One region of the Streptomyces sp. NPDC000134 genome, then DNA from elsewhere that is predicted to be linked to it. Evidence: predicted binding sites of a transcription regulator. Region 1 holds the regulator's gene; the other holds the start of a gene.
What was found. Region 1 encodes HspR, which represses chaperone genes until heat shock. Its sites were predicted from a motif close to TTGAGNNNNNNNNNCTCAA; they were not measured.

Region 1 (8,257 bases):
AACTGCGCCACCCCGGTGTCGTCCGGTACCTGATCAAGGTCTTCGAGTTCATGTGGGCCCGCGCGGTCCCGCTGAGCACCGGCGCCCCCTACGAGACCGCCCCCGACGGCATCACCGAGATCCAGCACTCCATCGCCAAGCTCCTGGTCGAGGGCCATGTCGACGAGGCCATCGCCCGGCGCCTGGGCATGAACGTGCGCACCTGCCGCGCCCACATAGCCAAGCTGGCCCAGGCCCTGGGCAGCGGCAGCCGCGCCCAGTTGGGCTACCTCATCGCCCAGTCGGGGCTCCTCGACAAGGGAGCCGCCCCGTGAACGCGCCCCCGCCCCACCGGGAGCACGGCATCGAGGACCTCTGCGCCGCCGGTACCTCGCTGTACGCCCGCGCCCTGGGCGAGGGCCGCCTGCGCCCCGAGGACACCGCCCAGGCGCCCTGCCTGCTCGACCTGGGGCTGCTCCGCCCGGCCGTGGACGCCCCGCACCTGTGGGAGCCGGTACCGCCCGCCCTGGCCCTGCACAGGCTGCTGCGCGCCTCCGGGCGGCGCATCGCCGAGGAACGGCGGCGCGAGGAGAAGCTGGCCGAGACCTTCGCCCCGCTGCTGCGCGAGGCCCGGGGCGGCCCCGCGGCCGGACACACCCCGACGCTCGGCGTCCTCAGCGGCAAGGAACGCATCGACCGGGCCATCGCCGAGGTGCTGGCCGAGGCCGGCGACGAACTCCTCACCATCCAGCCGCACGCCGGCCACATCGGCCCCCCGCCGCACGTCCACGAACCCGCGATCCGCCGCGACCAGGAGTTCCTCGACCGCGGTGGCCGGATTCGCACCCTCTACCAGCACACCCTGCGCTACGCCCCCACCGTCCTCGCCCGCTACGAACGGCTCACCGGCGACGTACAGGCCCGCACCCTGGACGAGATCACCGAGCGTCTGGTCCTCATCGACCGCACGGCCGCCTTCGTCCCCGCCAACGCCGAGCGCACGATGGCCCTGGAGGTCCGCCACCCGGCGCTGATCTCCTACTTCGCCACCACCTTCGAGCGGTTCTGGCGGCTGGCCACCCCCATGTACCCCCGGGCGGTGCGGCAGCCCACGCTGGGCGGCGTCACCCCCCGCCAGCGGGCCATCGCCGCCCTCCTGGTCGAGGGCCACACCGACGCCGTCATCGCCGACCGCCTCGGCATGAACGTCCGCACCGCCCGCGAGCACATCGCCAAGCTCGCCGCCACCCTCGGCAGCGAGAGCCGCGCCCAGTTGGGCTACCTCATCGCGCGCTCGGGGATTCTCGACCGGGAGAGCTGACCGGCGGCCCGTCCAGCCCCGCCTGCGCGATCCGCACGCCCAACTGGGTCCGGCTGGCCGCGCCCAGCGTCTCCGACAGCTTGGCGATGTGCGCCCGGCAGGTCCGCACGCTGATCCCCAGCCGCTCGGCGATCACCGCGTCCTGGTGCCCCTCCGCCAGCAGCGCCGCGATGGACCGCTCCCGGTGCGAGATGCCCTCGATGCCGGTGTCGGGCAGCGGCGCGGCCAGCGGGATCGCCAGCCGCCACAGCCGCTCGAAGACGGTCACGAGGTACCCGACCAGCGCCGGGTGGCGCAGCTCCAGGGCCATCGTGCGCTCGGCGTTGGCGGGGACGAACGCCACCGTGCGGTCGAACAGGATCAGCCGGTCGATCACCTCGTCCAGGGTGCGCGCCTCGACCGCGTCGCCCATCAGCTCCAGGTAGTTGAGCAGCCCCTGGCCGTGCCGGGCGACATGCGTGTAGAGGTCCCGCATCCGCACCCCGCGCCCGCGCAGCGCCAGCGCCCGGTGCAGGCCCTCGGTGAGTTCGTGCTCGCGCCGGATGCCGCCCGGCTGGACGGTGAGCACCTCCGTGGTGCACGCCTCGGTCGCCTCGTCCATCGCGGCCTGGATGCGGCCCAGCCCGTCCAGCACCCGGATCGCGGTGCCCTCCCCGGACGCCGGGGCCTGCCGCCGCGGCCCGCCGAGACCGGCGTACCGCTCGACGGCCGCCACAGCCGCCCCCACCCGCAGCCTGCTGGCGCTGACCTCCTCGTAGACCCCGCGCAGCAGTTGGGTCACGACCTCCTGCGGAGGGGTCGGCACCAGCCAGTCCATGTCGTCCGGATCGGGGTGCAGCAGGGCGAGTTCGAGCAGGCACGGCACCGGCTCGGCGTCCCGGCGCGGCACCCGGCCGCGCCGCACCGCCCGGGAGTACACCCGGTCCCCGGCCTCGCACAGCCGGTCGGCACCGTGTGGATGCTCCTCCGTCCCGTGCCCGGCCATCGCCCGTCCCACCCCCGCGTAACGCGTCTCGTGCAGCGCAACTATGCGCGGCCGGGACCGGGTCCGCAACACGGCCAGGGACGGCGGTTCAGCCGGTGAGGCCGATCTTCGCGCAGTCCGCCTGGTACTTGGCCGTGCAGATGTCGGAGACCTTGTGGATGCCGTCGGCGATGACGGTGTCCTTGATGTTGTCCTTGGTGAGCGCGGTCACCGACACCAACTGGGCCGGAATGTCCTTGTCGGTGGGGCTGTCGACCTTGTCGCCGGTGAGCGCGTCGAACTGGATGTCCCGGCCCTGCACCCGGGCCACGGCCATCTCGGCGGCGTTCTCGGCCTCCTGCGGGTAGGACTTGTACACGCTCATGTACTGCTCGCCGGAGACGATCCGCTGCACCGCCGCGAGGTCCGCGTCCTGGCCGGTGACCGGCGGCAGGTCGGTGACGCCGGCCGCCTTCAGCGCCTTGATGACGCCGCCGGCCATGCCGTCGTTGGCGGAGTAGACGCCGTCGATGCCGTCCGCGCCGAGCTTGCCGATCGCCTCGGCCATGTTGGCCTCGGCGTTCTCCGGCTTCCAGTCCTTGGTGTCGAACTGGGCGCCGATCTTCACGTTGCCGGCCAGCTCGGCCAGCGCCCCGGCCTTGAACTGCTTGGCGTTGGGGTCGGTGGGCGAGCCGTTCATCATGACGATCTGGGCGGCGGCGGATTCGCTGCCGAGGGCGTCCAGCAGGGTGCGGCCCTGGACCTCGCCGACCAGTTCGTTGTCGAAGGAGATGTACGCGTCGATGGGGCCCTCGGCCAGCCGGTCGTAGGCGATGACCGGGATGCCCGCGTCCTTGGCCTTCTCGACCCCGCCCGCGATGGCGTGCGAGTCGACCGCGTCCAGCACGATCACGTCGACCTTGTCGTCGATCATCTGCTGGAGCTGGTCCTCCTGCTTGCCCGCGCTCGCCTCGGCGTTGGCGTACGTGACCTTGCCCTGGTTCTTGGTGAGCGAGGCGATCTTCTTCTTGAAGATCGGGGCGTCGAACTGCTCGTAACGCGTGTTCTCCTTCTCCGGCAGCAGCAGACCCACCGTCAGGTCGTTGCCCTTGGTCGGGCTCGCGCCGTCGCTGCTGCTCGACGCCCCCAGCGCCCCGCAGGCCGCCAGTGAGAGGGTCATCGTGGACGCGGCCACGGATATGGCGATACGACGCATACAGCAGCTCACTTCTGGTGTCTTCCGGACGCGGGGGCCGCATTGCGACCCAGGTGACTGAAAAGCCAACGCGTCAGCGCACTACGGCGTCAAGCGGAACCACTTAACGAGATGGCAACACCACGCTCCGCGATCGCTGTGAAGACGGAGCGGAATCGCCTCCAGGGCGCCTTCACATCCCGCGCACCGGGTGGTCATGCGCGCGGGCCCGGCGGTCCACGTCCGAACCACCGGGCCCCGCGTCACGTCTGGCCTGCCGTCAGTCCGGCGACTGCGACCGCTTGGGCCGCCACACCACCAGCGCGCTGGTCTGCTGAACCTCCTGGTAGGGCACCAGGTCACGGCGGTACGAGGCGTGCACCGCCGCCTCCCGCTGGCGCATCGTCGCCGCCGCGCCGTCGAGCGCGGCCTCCAGCTCCGCCACCCGGGACTGGAGCGCGGCGACCTGGTTCTCCAGTTCGATGATGCGCTTGATCCCGGCCAGGTTGATGCCCTCGTCCTGGGACAACTGCTGCACCTGGCGGAGCAGTTCGATGTCCCGGGCCGAGTAGCGCCGGCCCCGGCCGGCCGTACGGTCCGGGGAGACCAGGCCGAGCCGGTCGTACTGGCGCAGGGTCTGCGGGTGCAGGCCGGAGAGCTGGGCCGCCACCGAGATGACGTAGACCGGGGTCTCCTCGGTCAGTTCATACGGGTTGCGTCGACGGCCGTCCATCTGATCAAGCTCCCTTCGCGGCCTGGAACAGCTCCGCCCGCGGGTCCTCCCCCGCGGTCGCCTCGCGATACGCCTCCAGCGCGTCACGAGCCTTCCCCGTCACGTCCTTCGGAACACTCACCTCGACGGTGACCAGCAGATCGCCGCGGGTGCCGTCCTTGCGGACCGCGCCCTTGCCGCGGGCCCGCATGGTCCGCCCGTTGGGCGTGCCGGCCGGCAGCTTCAGCGTGACGGGCGGTCCGCCCAGGGTCGGGACCCGCACCTCGCCGCCGAGCGCCGCCTCGGTGTACGTCACCGGCACGGTGATGGTGAGGTTGTCGCCCTTGCGGCCGAAGACGGGGTGATCCTTGACGTGCACCACCACGTACAGGTCGCCCGCCGGGCCGCCCCGCTCGCCCGGCGCGCCCTTGCCGCGCAGCCGGATGCGCTGGCCGTCCTGCACCCCCGCGGGGATGCGGACCTGCATCGTCCGCGAGGACTTGGCGCGGCCGGAGCCCTTGCAGACCTCGCAGGGCTCCTCGGCGATCAGGCCCCGGCCCTTGCAGTCCGGGCAGGGGTCGGTCAGCGAGAAGCCGCCGCCCGAGCCGCGGGCGACCTGCCCGGTGCCGACGCAGGTCGGGCAGACCCGCGGCGTGCCGTTCTTGTCGCCGGTGCCCGAACACGCCTTGCAGGGCGCCTGCGAGGACATCCTGAGCGGCACCGTCGCGCCCTCGATGGCCTCGGTGAAGCTCAGTGTGACCTCGGACTCGACGTCCTGGCCGCGCCTGGGCTGGGTGCGCGGCCCGGCGCCGCCGCGGTTGAACAGGCCCCCGAAGACGTCACCGAGTCCGCCGCCGAAGCCGCCGGCTCCCTGGCCGCCGCCCGGGGCGCCGCCGCCGAAGAGGTCGCCCAGGTCGAAGTTGAAGGTGCCGCCGCCCGCGCCCGGCCCGGGGCGGAACCCCCCGTTGCCGAACAGCGCGCGGGCGTCGTCGTACTCCTTGCGCTTCTTGGGGTCGCCGAGGACGTCGTTCGCCTCGGAGATCTCCTTGAACCGCTCCTCCGCCTTGGCGTTGCCCTTGTTGGCGTCCGGGTGGAACTCGCGGGCGAGCTTCCGGTACGCCTTCTTGATCTCGGCCTCGGTGGCGTCCTTGGGGACGCCGAGGACCTTGTAGTAGTCCTTCTCGATGAAGTCCTTGGTGCTCATCCCCGACGTCCCTCCTTCCTGCTGACTGCAAGCTCAGCCCTCGTCCGGGCCACCGCTCTCCTTGTCGTCGGCCGCCGCTTCGCCGCTCTCCTCGGCCGGCTTGACGGTCTGCGCCCCCGGCTGGGGCTCGGCCACGGCCACCCGCGCGGGGCGGATGGTGCGTTCGCCGAACCGGTACCCGGGCTGCAGGATCGCCACGCAGGTCGTCTCGGTGACGTCCGGCGCGTAACTGTGCATCAGGGCCTCGTGGATGGTCGGGTCGAAGGGCTCGCCCTCCTTGCCGAACTGCTGAAGGCCCATCTTGGCCGCGACGGTCTCCAGCGACTCCGCGACGGACTTGAAGCCGCCGACCAGTTCGCCGTGTTCCCGGGCGCGGCCGATGTCGTCGAGCACCGGGAGCAGCTCGGTCAGGAGGTTCGCGATGGCGATCTCCTTGACCGCGGCCCGGTCCCGCTCGACCCGCCGGCGGTAGTTCTGGTACTCGGCCTGGAGCCGCTGGAGGTCCGCCGTGCGCTCGGTGAGCGCGGTGCGTGCCTGGTCCAACTGGGCCACCAGACCCGCGTCCTGGCTCGCGTCCCCGGCCGGGGCCGCCTCCGCCTCCGAGGAGGGGGCGGCGGCCTGCGGCTCGGCGTCGTCGGTGTTGGCGCCGGAGGGGACGTCGGGCTTCTCCTCAAAACCCGGGGTCTCCTCCGTCACGCGGCACCGTCCTTGCGCTCGTCGTCGACGATCTCGGCGTCCACCACGTCGTCGTCGGCCTTGTCACCGGCGCCGGCCGCGGCACCCGGGGCCTCGCCGCCGGCGGCCTGCGCGCCCTGGGCGTCGGCGTACAGGGCCTGGCCCAGCTTCTGCGAGACGGCGGCGACCTTCTCGGTGGCGGTGCGGATCTCGGTGGTGTCCTCGCCCTTGAGCTTCTCCTTCAGCTCGGCGACGGCCGTCTCGACCTCGGTCCTGACGTCACCGGGGACCTTGTCCTCGTTGTCCTTGAGGAACTTCTCCGTCTGGTAGACGAGCTGCTCGCCCTGGTTGCGGGTCTCGGCGGCCTCGCGGCGGCGGTGGTCCTCCTCCGCGTACTGCTCGGCCTCCTGGCGCATCCGGTCGACCTCGTCCTTCGGCAGCGAGGAGCCGCCGGTGACGGTCATCTTCTGCTCCTTGCCCGTGCCCAGGTCCTTGGCGGTCACGTGCATGATGCCGTTGGCGTCGATGTCGAAGGAGACCTCGATCTGCGGGACGCCGCGGGGCGCCGGCGGCAGACCGGTCAGCTCGAACATCCCGAGCTTCTTGTTGTACGCCGCGATCTCGCGCTCGCCCTGGTAGACCTGGATCTGCACGGAGGGCTGGTTGTCCTCGGCGGTGGTGAAGATCTCGGACCGCTTGGTCGGGATCGTGGTGTTCCGCTCGATCAGCTTGGTCATGATGCCGCCCTTGGTCTCGATGCCGAGGGACAGCGGGGTGACGTCGAGCAGCAGGACGTCCTTGACCTCGCCCTTGAGGACACCGGCCTGGAGGGAGGCGCCGATGGCGACGACCTCGTCCGGGTTCACACCCTTGTTGGCCTCCTTGCCGCCGGTCAGTTCCTTGACCAGTTCGGCGACGGCGGGCATACGGGTGGAGCCACCGACGAGAACGACGTGGTCGATCTCGCTGAGCTGGATGCCGGCGTCCTTGATGACGTTGTGGAACGGCGTCTTGCAGCGCTCCAAGAGGTCGGCGGTGAGCTGCTGGAACTGGGCGCGGGTGAGCTTCTCGTCCAGGTGCAGCGGGCCCTCGGCGGAGGCCGTGATGTAGGGCAGGTTGATCGAGGTCTCGGTGGACGAGGACAGCTCGATCTTCGCCTTCTCGGCGGCCTCGCGCAGGCGCTGGAGCGCCATCTTGTCCTTGCTGAGGTCCACGCCGTGACCGGACTGGAACTGCTTGACCAGGTAGTCGACGACACGCTGGTCCCAGTCGTCGCCACCGAGGTGGTTGTCACCGTTGGTGGCCTTCACCTCGACGACGCCGTCGCCGATCTCCAGCAGCGAGACGTCGAAGGTGCCGCCGCCGAGGTCGAAGACGAGGATCGTCTGGTCGTCCTTGTCGAGGCCGTACGCCAGCGCGGCGGCGGTCGGCTCGTTGACGATGCGCAGGACGTTCAGGCCCGCGATCTCGCCGGCCTCCTTGGTGGCCTGGCGCTCGGCGTCGTTGAAGTACGCCGGAACGGTGATCACCGCGTCGGTGACCTTCTCGCCCAGGTACGCCTCGGCGTCCCGCTTCAGCTTCTGCAGCACGAAGGCGCTGATCTGCTGGGGGTTGAAGTCCTTGCCGTCCAGGTTGATCTTCCAGTCGGTGCCCATGTGGCGCTTGACCGACCGGATGGTCCTGTCGACGTTCGTGACCGCCTGACGCTTGGCGACCTCGCCGACCAGCACCTCACCGTTCTTCGCGAAGGCGACGACGGACGGCGTGGTCCTGGCGCCCTCGGCGTTGGTGATGACGGTGGGCTCGCCGCCCTCCAGAACGCTGACGACGGAGTTAGTCGTGCCCAGGTCGATGCCGACCGCACGTGCCATGGTTGATTCCTCCAACTGACTTGAGTGCAACAGGCTCAAGTGTGCATGACGGCGCGCGTGGGGTCAACAGACCTGAGCCCATCGGACTCAACTCTTATCCGTTCCTTACGCGCAACGACCCTCTGACCTGCGTAGACGCCGGTCGCCGGGTCTGCCGCACCGGAAAATCCATCGACTGCTTCGCGGCCCCGCGGCGCGATCGGCTCCCGTTCCGGCTCCCCCGGCGGGGCCCGTACACCCGTACGCGGGTCAGCCCGAGCACCACGGCCGCCACCGCGCCGGCCACCCACAGCACGGCGCCGGGCTCCAGTCGGCCGGTGTGCACGAGTACCCCGG
Region 2 (8,257 bases), on a different contig from region 1:
GAAGAAGTCCCACCAGGCTCGGTCCACCGAATTGGGGTCCTGGAGGTACTGCTGATAGATCTCGTCGACGAGCCACTCATTGGCACCGAAGGCCGCTGCGGGGTTCTTCCCCGCTTGGTCGGTGTCGGTCGAGATGCTCGAGTTACTGGGGGACTGTGGCGACACGGCGGCAACCGCCCTCTTCCGCTTCACAAGGTGATGGACAGCGGGAATTAAGGCTACGCCTCCAAGAGCGAGAAGGTCAGGCCGGGCCCGTTCATCGTCGCGTAAGTCACATCTCGGCGCGTGTTTCGCCGCTGGAAATGGCGGGAAACAAGCGGGGTTCCGGGTCGTCGGGGAAGGGGGCGGCCGGCCGCGGCGCCCCAGGGGCGCGGGCCTTGGCCCGGTCACACGTGTCCGCCAGCGCGGACTCCCGTGGATCTTGTGGTTCCGGTGCGCACTGTACGTCAACCGGTCGTTGATGACAGGCCCGGAAGAGTGACAAGGATGCGGCAGCCCCGCTCGGATTCGGCCACGCCGATCCGGCCACCGTGCAGGTCCACCGCCCAGCGGGCGATCGCCAGGCCCAGCCCGGTGCCGCCGTCGCTGCCGGGACCGTGCGGCCGGGTCACCGCGCCCCGGTTGAACCGCTCGAAGACCCGGTGCCACTCCGAGCGCGGTATGCCGGGCCCCTCGTCGATCACTTCCAGCTCCAGGGAGTCCGGCTCGTCCCCGCGCCGGGCCCGGACCGTCACCCGGCCGTGCGGGGGGCTGTGCTTGACCGCGTTGTCGATGAGGTTGGCGACCACCTGGTGGATGCGCTCGGGGTCGGCGTGCGCGGTCAGGTCGGTGGGGAAGACGTCCAGCGCCAGGTGCACGTCGGTGCGGGTGTGGCTGCCGGAGCCGGAGGCGATGCCCGCGCGGGCCGAGGCGACCATGTTGGCCTCCTTGAGCACCCCGGACAGGTACGGCCACACCTCGAAGCGCCGGGCGCGCAGCGGCACCACGCCGTTGTCCAGCCGGGAGAGGTCCAGCAGGGTCTCCACCAGCCGGCCGAGCCGCTCGGTCTGCCCGAGGGCGGTCCGCATGGTCTCGGGGTCGGCCTCGGTGACGCCGTCGACGATGTTCTCCAGCACCGCGCGCAGGCCCGCGATGGGGGTGCGCAGCTCGTGCGAGACGTTCGCCACCAGCTCCTTGCGCTGGCGGTCCTGGGCCTCCAGGTCGTCGGCCATCCGGTTGATGGTCTGGGCGAGGTCGCCCAGCTCGTCGCGGCGGTTCTCGCTGACCCGGCGGGTGTAGTCGCCGTGCGAGATGGACCGGGCCACGGCGTTCATCTCGTCCAGCGGGGCGGTCAGCGAGTGGGCCACGAACTGGGTGATCAGCAGCGTGGCGATCATCGAGAAGACCGTGATGAACCGCAGCTCGGTCTCGGTGCGCGCGGCGATGATCAGCAGGCCCGTGGTGATGAGCACCGAGATGACGACCAGGGCGCCCAGCTTGGTCTTGATCGAGAACGGGCGTACGCCGCCCCAGGGCTGCCCGGGGCTCCTCCGTGCGGCTTCCCGTCCGCCGCTCATGGCGTCGGCGTCTCCAGCGCGTAGCCCACGCCGTGCACGGTGCGGATGCGCTCGGCGCCGATCTTCCGCCGCAGCGCCTTGATGTGGCTGTCGACGGTGCGGGTGCCGGAGGCGTCCGCCCAGTCCCACACCTCCGCCAGCAACTGCTCGCGGGAGAGCACCGCACGCGGGGTGTTGGCCAGGCACACCAGCAGGTCGAACTCGGTGGGCGTGAGGTGGACGTCCTCGCTGCGCACCCGCACCCTGCGCTGCGCGTGGTCGATCTCCAGCTCGCCCAGGCGCAGGATGCCGCTGCGCGGGGTGGTGGCGGCCAGCGCGGCCCGCTCCACACGGCGCAGCAGCACGTGCACCCGCGCGGCCAGCTCGCGCATCGAGAACGGCTTGGTCATGTAGTCGTCGGCGCCGACGCCGAGCCCGACCAGCAGGTCCGTCTCGTCGTCGCGTGCGGTGAGCATCAGCACCGGCACCGGGCGCTGGGCCTGCACCCGGCGGCAGACCTCCAGGCCGTCGAAGCCGGGCAGCATGATGTCGAGGATCAGCAGGTCGGGCTGCCATGCCTCGGCCGTGTCGACGGCGGACGGACCGTCGCCCGCCGTTTGCACCAGGAATCCCTCGGCGCGCAGGCGGGTCGCGATGGCGTCCACGATCGTCTGGTCGTCCTCGACCACCAGCACCCGGCGCTGCGCGCCCGGGGCAGCCGTCGTCGTGCCGTTGTGGGAGGTGTGTGTCTGCTCCATCGCCCGCCCCTGAGGTGTGCTTTCCGGAATCCGTGGGGTGATCCCATGACTGCGATTGACGCTTGAATGATCGGCGTCAGAGCAGCAGCGTACGGGGAGTCACCGGGCCATCGCTATCCAGGCCGGACGCCGAGGTGCACGACGTCCGGAACGCCCCGGGCAACGGGGATCTCTTCGGTACGCACCTGCTGGAACCCGGCATTACACAAGGTTTCTTCGAATTCCGGCGAGGGTCGCGCGGACCATACGGCGAGCACCCCGCCGGGTCTCAACACCCGTGCGCAGCCCGCGAGTCCGGCCGGTGCGTAGAGGCTTTCGTTGCCCTCGGTGACGGTCCAGCCGGGGCCGTTGTCGATGTCCAGGCAGAGCGCGTCGAACGTGGCGGAAGTCTCATTGACGAAGTCGACGAGATCGGCTTCCACGATCTGTGTGCGGGGGTCGTCCAGCGCCCGGCGGGTCAGCGCGGCCAGCGGCCCGGCGCGGTGCCAGCCGATGACGGCGGGCTCGCGCTCGACCACCGTGATCCGTCCCCAGCGCGAATTCGCGGCCGCACGGGCGAGGGAGAAGCCGACGCCCAGACCGCCGATCAGGACGTGCGGGCCGGGGCGGACGGCGGGCGCCGGCAGCGCGGCGAGCGCCGCGTCGACGAGCCGGCGCTCGGAGCGGCCGTCGGAGGTGTCCATGAGGAAGCAGCCGTTGGCGATGATCTGGAGCAGCCCGCCGTGCCGGCGCAGCACGACCTCGCCGTAGGGGCCCTCGCGACGGTCCAGGACTTCGGGAACTTCGTAGCCGGCGGACATGCGCTCATCCTGGCAGCCGGCCGGCCGGCGGGTGGCGGAATCACGGGGGCCCGGTGACCGCTGAGGGAACGCGCGGTGCCGCCGGGACGCCTGATCGCCCAGAGCGAACGCGGGTGGGGGAACAATCGCCGCTCCCCGAGCATTGAGTCGGCATAACTCAACTTGACTGCCTAAGGGGAGATCATGGCTGCTGAGTCCACGCCGTTCACACCGCTCACCCTGCCCGTGCTGCCGCTCGACGACGAGGTCGTGCTGCCCGGGATGGTGGTCCCCCTCGACCTGAGCGACTCCGAGGTGCGGGCCGCGGTGGAGGCCGCCCAGGCTGCCGCCCGCAGCGAACCGGGCAAGCCGAAGGTCCTGCTGGTGCCGCGCATCGACGGCTCGTACCCGGGCACCGGCGTGCTCGGCACGGTCGAGCAGGTCGGCCGGCTGGCCGACGGCGACCCGGGGGCCCTGATCCGCGGCCGGGCCCGGGTGAGGATCGGCGCCGGGACCACCGGGCCGGGCGCGGCCCTGTGGGTCGAGGGCACCCGCGTCGACGAGAGCGTGCCCGACCCGCTGCCCGGTCACGTCGCCGAACTGGTGAAGGAGTACAAGGCGCTCGCCACCGCCTGGCTGAAGAAGCGCGGCGCCTGGCAGGTCGTGGACCGCGTGCAGGCCATCGACGACGTCTCCGCCCTCGCCGACAACTCCGGCTACTCGCCGTTCCTGACCACCGACCAGAAGGTCGAGCTGCTGGAGACCGCCGACCCGGTCGCCCGCCTGAAGCTCGCCGCCCAGCAGTTGCGCGACCACCTCGCCGAGCAGGACGTGGCCGAGACCATCGCCAAGGACGTCCAGGAGGGCGTCGACAAGCAGCAGCGGGAGTTCCTGCTCCGCCGCCAACTGGAGGCCGTCCGCAAGGAACTGCGCGAGCTGAACGGCGAGCAGGAGGGCGAGGAGTCCGACGACTACCGCGCCCGGGTGGAGGCCGCCGACCTGCCCGAGAAGGTCCGCGAGGCCGCGCTCAAGGAGGTCGACAAGCTGGAGCGGGCCAGCGACCAGTCCCCCGAGGGCTCCTGGATACGCACCTGGCTCGACACCGTCCTGGAACTGCCGTGGAACGAGCGGACCGAGGACCGCTACGACATCCAGGGCGCCAAGGCCGTCCTGGACGCCGAGCACGCGGGCCTGGAGGACGTGAAGGAGCGGATCACCGAGTACCTGGCCGTCCGCAAGCGCCGGGCCGAGCGCGGTCTGGGCGTGGTCGGCGGCCGGCGCGGCGGCGCGGTGCTCGCCCTGGTCGGCCCGCCCGGCGTCGGCAAGACCAGCCTCGGCGAGTCCGTCGCCCACGCCATGGGCCGCAAGTTCGTCCGGGTCGCCCTCGGCGGCGTCCGCGACGAGGCGGAGATCCGCGGCCACCGCCGTACGTACGTCGGCGCGCTGCCCGGCCGGATCGTCCGCGCGGTCAAGGAAGCCGGCTCGATGAACCCGGTCGTGCTGCTCGACGAGATCGACAAGGTCGGCTCGGACTTCCGCGGCGACCCCGCGGCGGCCCTGCTGGAGGTGCTGGACCCGGCCCAGAACCACACCTTCCGCGACCACTACCTGGAGGTCGAGCTGGACCTCTCCGACGTGGTCTTCCTCGCCACCGCCAACGTCCTGGAGGCCATCCCGGAGGCCCTGCTCGACCGCATGGAGCTGGTCCGCCTGGACGGCTACACCGAGGACGAGAAGGTCGTCATCGCCCGCGACCACCTGCTCCCGCGCCAACTGGAGCGGGCCGGCCTGGGCGAGGACGAGGTCGTCCTGGCGGAGGACGCGCTGCGCAAGCTGGCCGGCGAGTACACCCGCGAGGCCGGGGTGCGCACCCTGGAGCGGTCGATCGCCCGGCTGCTGCGCAAGGTGGCGGCCCGGCACGAACTGGGCGAGCGGGAGCTGCCGTTCACCGTGGGCGCCGACGACCTGCGGGACCTGATCGGCCGGCCGCACCACGTGCCGGAGTCCGCCCAGGACCCGGCTCAGCGGCGCACCTCGGTGCCGGGCGTGGCCACCGGCCTGGCGGTCACCGGAGCGGGCGGCGACGTGCTGTACGTCGAGGCGTCGCTGGCCGACCCGGAGACGGGCGGGGCGGGGCTGACCCTGACCGGTCAGCTCGGCGACGTGATGAAGGAGTCCGCGCAGATCGCGCTGAGCTTCCTGCGCTCGCACGGCGCCGAACTGGAACTTCCGGTCGCCGATCTGAAGGACCGGGGCGTGCACATCCACTTCCCGGCGGGCGCGGTCCCCAAGGACGGCCCGAGCGCCGGCATCACCATGACGACGGCGCTGGCCTCGCTGCTGTCGGGCCGGCTGGTGCGCACCGACGTGGCGATGACCGGTGAGGTGTCGCTGACCGGCCGGGTGCTGCCGATCGGCGGGGTGAAGCAGAAGCTGCTCGCGGCGCACCGGGCGGGCGTCACCACGGTGATCATCCCCAAGCGCAACGAGCCCGACCTGGACGACGTCCCGGCGGAGGTGCTGGACAAGCTCGACGTCCACACCGTCACCGACGTCCGCCAGGTCCTGGAACTGGCCCTCGCCCCCGCCACCAGCGGGGCGGCGCCGAAGGAGGTTCCGGTCGCGGCGTGACGGACGCGGCCGGACGAGAGCGAGGGCCCGGGTCCCGTGAGGGAGGTCCGGGCCCTCGCCGTACGCGAGCGGGTCAGCCGTTGGCGAGCGCCACGACCCGGTCCAGGGCGCCGTTGAACCGGTTGTGGTCACCGACGGTCGGTCCGGAGGAGGTGTACTGCCACATCGTGTAGTACGACCAGCCCGCGGGCAGCGTGCCCACCGTGGCGGCGTAGCGGGCGATCCACAGCGGGTTGGCGGTGGCGAAACCGCCGTAGTTGCCGGTGCACTCCGTCCACCAACTGGTGGCCGTGTAGATGACGGCGTCCCGGCCGGTGCGGGCCTTGTAGGTGGTCAGGAAGTCACGGACCCAGCTCACCATCTGGCTCTGGGTCTTGCCGTAGCAGGAGGCCCCGTACGGGTTCCACTCGATGTCGAGGGCGCCCGGCAGCGTCCGGCCGTCGCGGGACCAGGCTCCGCCGTGGTCGACGAAGTAGTTGGCCTGGGTGGCGCCGCTGGTGGTGTCCGGGGTCGCGAAGTGGTACGCGCCGCGGATCATGCCCACGTTGTACGAGCCGTTGTACTGCTGGGCGAAGTAGGGATTGGTGTAGTAGGTGCCCTCGGTGGCCTTCGCGTAGGCCCATCGGACCCCGCTGTTCCACAGGGTCGACCAGGCGACGTTGCCCTGGTGGCTGGAGACGTCGACGCCCTCGGTCTGGGTGGCGTCGCCGGGGACGGGCGTGCCCTGCCGCCCGTCGTGCTCTAGGACGCCCATGCCCATGTGGGCGGAGCCGCGGGCGGGGGTGTCGGCGGCCGACGACGGCCAGGTCAGCAGCAGGGAGAAGACGGCGAGCAGGGTCCCGACGGCGGCGAGCCGACGACGGGGGGCCGGTCCGGATCTGTGCACGGGCATCACGTGCCTCCGATGATCGGTGGTGCTCGGTGGGGGTGGGAGTGTGGGGGGTGGGAGTGGCGTGGGCATGCCAGGCAGACCCGGGTCCGACGCTACGCACGTAGACCGGCGGGTGGAAGGGGGACCGGAAGCTGCCGTTGGTCTAAGCCTGCGAAATACTGACGGAGCTGCGGCGATGGCGGTATCCGGCGGAAACTTTCAGGACCGGGAAACCGGGAGAACGAGGCAGGGGCTGACGTGCACGGAAGCGGAAACGGCGACGGGCGGCGAGGTGAATCGGCGGCGATGGCCACGAGCGGTCCGGAACAGCCCGAGTTCCTGGCACTGGAACGCGAGTTGACGGTACTGCTGCGCCGTGCTCGGGCCAACCAGGGCGAGATGGCGCGGGAGGTCCACCCGGACCTGGAGTCCTCCGCGTACGCGCTGCTGGTCCGGCTCGACGAGTGCGGCGGCCAGCGCGCCACCGAACTCGCCGGCTACATCGGCGTCGGCAAGGCCACCATGTCCCGCCAGTTGCGCGCCCTGGAGGAGCTGGGCCTGGTCGCCCGCGAGCCCGACCCCGCCGACGGCCGCGCCTGGCTGATCACCCTCACCGAGGAGGGCCACGAGCGGGTCCGCCGGGTGCGCGAGGCCCGCCGCGCCCGCTACGCCGGCCGGCTCGCCGACTGGAACCCCGGCGAGGTCGCCGAACTGGCCCGGCTGCTGCGCGAGCTGAACCGGGGCATGGAGCAGCGCTGACCCGGGGGCGCTACAGCTCCGCGTACACCACCGTCGCGTCGTCGTGGGTCTTGCTCCGGCCCAGGAACCGGCGGTCGGTGTCCGCGCGTTCCAGCTCCCGCACCCGGTCCACCAGCCACCGCGCCCCCTGCTTGCGCACGGCCCGCAGGCAGTCCGTCCAGTCGCCCTCACCGAACCGCTCCACCCACCGCGCCGCCCCGTCCGTGAGCGCCGCCAGCGCCCGCACCTCGCCGCGCGGCAGCACTCCCGTCACCGCCCGCGCCGCCACCCCCGGATCGGCCGCCGCCGTGAAGAACCCGCCCTCCCGGTTGCGCAGTTCCGCGTCGACCCGCGCCTCGGAGGCGAGCGCCCCCCGCGGCAGGCGCGCGAGCCGGTCGTCGAGGCGGGCCGTCACCGTCCCGTCGGGGGCCTCCAGCAGCAGCGCCGAGTCGGACAGCACCAGGTACTCCACCGCCTTTGGCGACCAGCGCGCCAGGACCACCGTCGCCTGCGGAGTACGGGGGTGAGAAAGGTCACAGGTGACGGCGTGTGCATCGGCGGTAGCCGCGATGGCACGGGAAAGGGCGTCGGCGAGGGGGACATCCGGGAGTGAAACGGTCAGTTCGGTCAGCGCCCCGCCGAGCCGCGCGGTGAACCAGGGCACCGAGTGCCGGCAGCCGGACGCGCCGCGCGGCGGAGTGACCCCGTCCAGCACGACGAGCACGCCACCCTGTCCGGAAGCCGGAAGGCCGACGCTCGCGAAGTCCTCGTTGGGCAGACCGGGGCCGCTGGGCTCCGAGACCAGTTCGGTACGCACCCGGTCAGTCTGCACCAGCCCTTCACGCCCTCCGCAAGACGTCGACAGACGACCCGGAACGGGCGCGGCGGTGCAGGTCAGCCGCCCAATTTGGGGTGGAATGCTGTACCCCGGGAACACGCGGCGGC

Region 2: a site for HspR is predicted at 3,236-3,254, ahead of lon (endopeptidase La). Genes of this name have one in related genera too.

Annotation. Positions count from the first base shown of each region.
Region 1 covers NZ_JBIAZN010000012.1:49,752-58,008, forward strand. The annotation lists gene ACFY32_RS19315 (helix-turn-helix transcriptional regulator) at 1-314, shown strand, start outside; gene ACFY32_RS19320 (helix-turn-helix transcriptional regulator) at 311-1,300, shown strand; gene ACFY32_RS19325 (helix-turn-helix transcriptional regulator) at 1,263-2,285, opposite strand; gene ACFY32_RS19330 (substrate-binding domain-containing protein) at 2,374-3,480, opposite strand; gene ACFY32_RS19335 (heat shock protein transcriptional repressor HspR) at 3,740-4,192, opposite strand; gene dnaJ (molecular chaperone DnaJ) at 4,197-5,375, opposite strand; gene grpE (nucleotide exchange factor GrpE) at 5,409-6,071, opposite strand; gene dnaK (molecular chaperone DnaK) at 6,068-7,921, opposite strand; gene ACFY32_RS19355 (undecaprenyl/decaprenyl-phosphate alpha-N-acetylglucosaminyl 1-phosphate transferase) at 8,016-8,257, opposite strand, start outside.
Region 2 covers NZ_JBIAZN010000006.1:223,961-232,217, forward strand. The annotation lists gene ACFY32_RS11665 (multifunctional oxoglutarate decarboxylase/oxoglutarate dehydrogenase thiamine pyrophosphate-binding subunit/dihydrolipoyllysine-residue succinyltransferase subunit) at 1-165, opposite strand, end outside; gene ACFY32_RS11670 (ATP-binding protein) at 447-1,556, opposite strand; gene ACFY32_RS11675 (response regulator transcription factor) at 1,553-2,293, opposite strand; gene ACFY32_RS11680 (spermidine synthase) at 2,407-3,093, opposite strand; gene lon (endopeptidase La) at 3,277-5,703, shown strand; gene ACFY32_RS11690 (lysozyme) at 5,777-6,595, opposite strand; gene ACFY32_RS11695 (MarR family winged helix-turn-helix transcriptional regulator) at 6,833-7,333, shown strand; gene ACFY32_RS11700 (protein phosphatase 2C domain-containing protein) at 7,344-8,129, opposite strand.